Linked DNA regions of Chitinophaga varians. Each later gene encodes a partner of the first gene's protein in a complex. Links are inferred from orthologs where the notes say so. Each region holds a gene or a part of one and is shown in the gene's direction. Other genes may lie near its edges.

Region 1 (3,372 bases):
ATGAAATGACAGATATACTAATGAAAAAAAAGCTGCTCGATCGATTGCCGGTCATTTGGGGTTGATGTACTAACAGGACCTAAAGGTAGGATATTCTACTATGATAGCACAACGTAATTGTACGGAAAAATACAGGCCGTATTTCTCCTGGAATCCGCCTCTGCCGTGGCGTTTTATAAAACAAATATTGTATGTGAAAAAAGCATTCTATCATCTGCTCCGGAAAATTCTTTCCTAAAAAATGAAATTTTATTCCATTATTAAATTTCAAATGACGTAACTTTGCACGATTTTTTTGGTCCCTCGTACGGCATTAAAATCAATGTGGTTTTTCATTTTCAATAGATTACAAAAATGCCAAAAGACTCATCTATCAAATCTGTCCTCATTATCGGATCTGGTCCCATTATTATTGGTCAGGCTTGCGAATTTGACTATTCTGGTTCCCAGGCAGCACGTTCGTTGCGGGAAGAAGGAATTAAAGTGATTTTGATTAATTCCAACCCGGCTACCATCATGACGGACCCTATGATGGCCGATAAGGTTTATTTGCTCCCATTAACTGTGGAAAGCATTGAGCAGATTCTGGAAGAAAACCAGATTGATGCCGTATTACCTACCATGGGTGGTCAAACAGCACTGAACCTTTGTAAAGAGGTAGATGAGCTGGGAGTTTGGGAAAAGTATAATGTTCGCCTGATCGGGGTAGACATTAAAGCGATCGACAAAGCGGAAGACCGTGAACAGTTCCGCCAGTGGATGATCCAGATCGGTATCCCTGTAGCGCCTGCGAAAACAGCTAACTCTTTCCTGGAAGGTAAGGAGTTTGCACAGGAAATCGGTTTCCCGCTGGTGATCCGTCCTTCTTTTACCCTTGGTGGTACCGGTGGCGGTTTTGTACACAGCAAAGACGAGCTGGACGAAGCGCTGGACCGTGGCCTGAAGGCTTCTCCCATCCACGAAGTGCTGGTAGAGAAAGCAGTATTGGGCTGGAAGGAATACGAACTGGAACTGCTGCGTGATAAAAATGACAACGTCGTTATCATCTGTACCGTGGAAAACCTGGACCCGATGGGTATCCATACAGGAGACTCCATTACAGTGGCCCCAGCCATGACCCTGAGCGATACCGCTTTCCAGGACATGCGTAACAAAGCCATGCTGATGATGCGCGACCTGGGCAATTTCGCCGGTGGTTGTAACGTACAGTTCTCCCTCAATCCTGAAACAGAAGAACTGATCGCAATTGAGATCAACCCGCGCGTAAGCCGCTCTTCCGCACTGGCATCCAAAGCAACCGGTTATCCTATCGCGAAAATCGCTGCCAAACTGGCTATCGGTTATACCCTCGACGAGCTGGAAAACCAGATCACCAAAACCACTTCCGCTTTCTTTGAGCCGGCGCTGGACTACGTGATCGTAAAAATGCCACGCTGGAACTTCGACAAATTCAAAGGCGCAGACGACACACTGGGCCTGCAGATGAAATCAGTAGGTGAAGTAATGGCTATCGGCCGCACTTTCCCTGAAGCCCTGCAGAAAGCCTGCCAGAGCCTCGAGAACGATGCGCTCGGCCTCGGCTACTACGGCAAGTCGCTGATGAAGTCTGAACAACTCATCGAAAAACTGAAACGTCCAACCTGGGACCGCATCTTCCGTATTAAAGATGCCCTGATGGCCGGCGCTTCTGTAAAACATATTCACCAGCAGACTTACATTGACCGCTGGTTCCTGCACCAGATACAGGATATCGTGAATCTGGAAAAACAACTCGGAGAACATGACCTGGAAAGCGTTCCAGCTGATATGCTGAGAGACGCCAAAAAAATGGGCTTCTCAGATGCCCAGCTGGCGGTGATCTTCGGCAACTGTGAAGAACACGAAGTATACGAAAAGAGAAAAGCGAACAACATTGTACGTACCTATAAAATGGTAGATACCTGCAGTGCTGAGTTTGAAGCGAAAACACCGTACTTCTATTCAACTTTTGATACAGAGAACGAAAGCAAGGTAACCGACCGCAAAAAAATCATCGTACTGGGTTCCGGTCCGAACAGGATTGGCCAGGGTATTGAGTTCGACTACTGCTGTACCCATGGTCTGCAGGCCATCCAGGATTGCGGCTATGAAGCAATCATGGTAAACTGTAACCCTGAAACTGTATCTACCGACTTCGACATGGCAGACAAACTGTACTTCGAGCCGGTATTCTGGGAGCACCTGTGGGAAATCATCGAGCTGGAAAAACCTGAAGGGGTGATCGTTCAGCTGGGTGGCCAGACAGCGCTGAAACTGGCGAAACGCCTGGAAGAAAAAGGGGTTAAGATCATTGGTACTTCCTTCGATAACATGGATATCGCAGAAGACCGTGGCCGTTTCTCCGACATGCTGAAAGACCTGGGTATTCCTTATCCGAAATATGGTACTGCCTATAATACTGACGACGCTATCGAAGTAGCGAAAGAAGTAGGTTATCCGGTACTGGTGCGTCCGTCCTACGTATTGGGCGGCCAGCGTATGCGTATCGTGATCAACGAAGAAGAACTGGAACAATCAGTATTAAGCCTGCTGCGTCACCTGCCGGGCAACAAGATCCTGATCGACCACTTCCTGGACCGTTGCCAGGAGGCTGAAATTGACGGTATCTTCGACGGTACAGACTTCCACGTAATGGGCGTGATGGAACATATTGAGCCTGCCGGCATCCACAGTGGTGACAGCCATGCGCTGCTGCCAGCCTTCAACCTCACACCGATTGAAGTGACTACCATGGAGTACTACGCAGAGAAGATTGCCCGCGCACTGAATATCCGTGGTTTGATCAACATCCAGTTTGCGATTAAAGGCGGACAGGTATATGTAATTGAAGCCAACCCACGTGCTTCCCGTACTACACCGTTCATCGCCAAAGCCTACCAGGTGCCTTACCTGAACATCGCTACCAAAGTGATGATCGGGGATAAGAAACTGAAAGACTTCAAAATTGAAAAGAAACTGACTGGCTTTGCCATCAAAGAACCAGTGTTCTCCTTCAATAAATTCCCGGGCGTAAACAAAGAGTTAGGCCCTGAAATGAAGTCCACTGGTGAAGCTATCCGCTTTATCAAAGACCTGAGGGACCCTTACTTCCGTCAGTTGTATAAAGAGAAGAGCATGTACCTGTCTAAATAAAACAGGTGGCAACATAAAAAGAAAAAGCCCGTCAGTATAATGCTGACGGGCTTTTTCTTTTTATGTTTTAATATGTGACAGTGATAAAAAAAACAGAGCCTGATAAAGATCAGGCTCCTTCTTTTCCCTCAAAATAACCATTAAAGACACGACTATTGAATCTTGATACGACACAAATAGCGTGACCGGTAATGCATTTTA
Region 2 (3,021 bases), on another replicon or contig:
CCCCTGAAATCCGAATACCTCACTTTCTGTGATCAATGTGGAAAAAAACTGCCCGATACTTTCGCTGACTGGCGAAAAATCCATCCTATGGGCTCTTTCGCGGAATATCAGCAAACGGTGGGCATCTCCATAAAAGAAAAAAAGCCCAACCGCACCTCCTCCTGGTTCAAAAGACAATTGCAACCAGCCAATAAAGGCAAGGTCATCGTGTTCTTTTCCCTGGTATTTGTGCTGCTGGCCACCGCAGGTACCCTGTTTGGCAAAAGGGCGGTATTTACGCTGTTGTACGCTAAAGTGCCTAAATCCTATCTCTATTCCAGCTGGCAAACGGCTACCATCGGCCGGCAGGCACTGGAAATCAGCACGCCGGTAAAGTTGTGGATACACGACCAGCCACTGCCACCGGAGATCGCCCAGGTGACGGAATATGCCAAAAGCTACCGGAATGAGGACGGCGGCGGCATCCGTATTACTGTGAATATGTACAGCTACTTCGGAAACGTGGCCAATACGCTCGAAAATGCCAGGGAAGACAGCCACCAGGCCATGACGCAGGACGATCTGTCTGATATACACGCCAAATCCATCCCGGTGCTGGTTTCCGGTATACAAGGCCAGCTGGAGGAAGGAAATTACCTGTATAAAGGTGGTATCCGCCTGGCATTCCAGAACCTGGTGGTCGTAAAAGGGGCCAACCGCTGGGAGATACAAATCCATTACCGGGATGACGACCCCATCGGTCCACAAGTGGCCCAGCGCGTGCTGAAGTCAGTAAAAATTAAATAACAGGGCAGAAAGCAAAAAAAATCTGTAATTAAACCTTGCATTTCATAACTTTGCACGGTTTTTTATCCGAACCTTCAGGGCGTACTAACCCTTGAAGGTTTTTTTTAAAATATAAAACAAGAACAGATACCAGAAATGCCTCAGACAAGAACCATCCAGCCTGCCATACTGTTGCTCGACGACGGTACGGTTTTTCAGGGAAAAGCTTTTGGGAAAATTGGCACTGCCGCCGGTGAATTAGCTTTCAATACCGGTATGACGGGTTACCAGGAAGTGTTTACTGACCCTTCTTACAAAGGACAGGTACTTATCATGAACAACTGCTATATCGGCAATTACGGCACCCGCAAGGATGACGTGGAAAGCGGCAGCGTGAAGATAAGTGGTCTGATTGCGAAGAATATCGCGTATAACTATTCCAGGAAGATGGCCGATGAATCGCTGGAGAAGTTCCTGACCGATAATAACCTGGTAGCCATCTATGATGTAGATACCCGCGCGCTGGTTTCCCATATCCGCAGCAAAGGTGCTATGAACTGCATCATCTCCTCCGAAATCCTGGACGTGGAGCAGCTGAAAACCCAGCTGGCACAGGTCCCTTCCATGGAAGGACTGGCCCTCTGCCAGGAGGTGACTACCGCAGAGCCTTACTACGTAGGCGATCCGGAAGCTGAGATCCGTATTGCGGTAATGGACAACGGCGTAAAGAGAAACATGCTGAAATGCCTGTCCGACAAAGGCGCGTACCTGAAAGTATTCCCGACAGACACCAAATTTGAGGTGTGTGAGGAATTCAAGCCGCATGCTTACTTCATCTCTAACGGCCCCGGTGATCCGGCCCCGCTGAAGTATGCCGTGGAAACAGTAAAACAGATCCTGGCTGCTGAAAGACCGATGTTCGGCATCTGTCTCGGCCACCAACTGCTGGCACTGGCCAATGGCATCCCGACTTACAAAATGCACCACGGCCACCGCGGTCTGAACCACCCGGTTAAAAACCTTAAAACCGGCCTGTGTGAAATCACTACCCAGAACCACGGTTTTGCAGTAGATGCTGCAGCTATAGCCGCCAGTGAACAGGTGGAAGTAACGCACGTCAACCTGAACGATAACACCGTAGAAGGTATCCGTATCAAGAACAAACCGGCTTTCTCCGTACAATACCACCCCGAAAGCACTCCTGGCCCGTTCGACTCCCGCTATCTGTTCGATGATTTCTTCGAAATGATCAAGGCAAACAAAAAATAAGAAACAGGTTTAACAAGACTGGAATATAATGGAGACGGTCCCGAGGAATCGGGACCGTTGCATTTTAAAATTCCACGTTATGAAAACAAACGAAAATACTATGCAACTAGGCATTAGCTTTTCCGCCGTTTTATTACATAACAATATTATAAAAAAAAGGTGTGTAATGTTAAACCAGGGAGGTGAAAATTTTAGCAAACCAGATTAAAATGAAGATTTTCGGCAGTTTCGGCCTGAAAACCGGTATATAAGGACAAAAAAATACGGCTCTGTGATCAGAGCCGTTTGCCTTTATAAATTCCACGTTATGAAAAACTGATACAAAAATACGATATTTTGCTAAAACGTTTTAGTAAGCTTTATACTTTTTACAGATTACTGATAATTCTCTTCCTGTAAAGTGATCCAAAGTTCGCTCCAAAAAAACGTTTGTTGAAATTCTCCAGGTTAAATTTTTCTTAAACAAGTTTAGATTTTGCAATCTATCGTATATGTAAATATTTTATTTGTGATTATTTTTTAGCTTTTTGTTGTTTCTGTATCAAATATACAAAAGAAAACATTAAAAAAACAATAGTCGAGTGTTAAAAAATGATGAATTTGGATCATTTTTAATATATATAATTTAATATAATATATTTCGGGTTCATCATTTTCTATTTTACGTCCTGTTTTTTTGAAAGAATTATTTGTCCGTACGACCGGGATATACTTCCAGCGCTTTTTCCAGACAAACTATTGCATGACGAATGTCGTCACGGTTCAGCACATAGGCTAACCGCACTTCCTGTTTGCCCAGGCCGGGAGTAGCATAAAAACCGGTCGCCGGAGACATCATCACCGTTTGTTTTTCGTATTCAAAAGCCTCCAGCATCCACTGGCAGAACTTATCGGAATCATCAATCGGCAGCCGCGCCATAGCATAGAACGCACCACCCGGATTAGGACAGAAAACACCCGGGATCTTGTTCAGGCCTTCTACCAGCA

The links. Proteins that work in one complex are often made in the same cells at the same time.
Region 2: the proteins of carB (region 1) and carA are in contact, whole or in part, in a solved structure (PDB 1KEE), measured with the Escherichia coli proteins. The link is inferred for Chitinophaga varians from one-to-one orthologs.

Annotation. Positions count from the first base shown.
Region 1 is NZ_JABAIA010000001.1:3,062,803-3,066,174, forward strand. The notes cover bases 44-3,371. They hold carB (carbamoyl-phosphate synthase large subunit), read left to right. Parts: upstream 44-354; coding sequence 355-3,171; downstream 3,172-3,371. UniProt on the Escherichia coli protein: Large subunit of the glutamine-dependent carbamoyl phosphate synthetase (CPSase).
Region 2 is NZ_JABAIA010000002.1:307,692-310,712, forward strand. Bases 1-2,977 are described here. They hold carA (glutamine-hydrolyzing carbamoyl-phosphate synthase small subunit), read left to right. Parts: upstream 1-921; coding sequence 922-2,034; downstream 2,035-2,977. Other genes in these bases: HGH92_RS15860 (hypothetical protein), read left to right, coding at 1-786; HGH92_RS15870 (pyridoxal phosphate-dependent aminotransferase), read right to left, coding at 2,720-2,977. Also shown: more of HGH92_RS15870, read right to left, coding at 2,978-3,021. UniProt on the Escherichia coli protein: Small subunit of the glutamine-dependent carbamoyl phosphate synthetase (CPSase).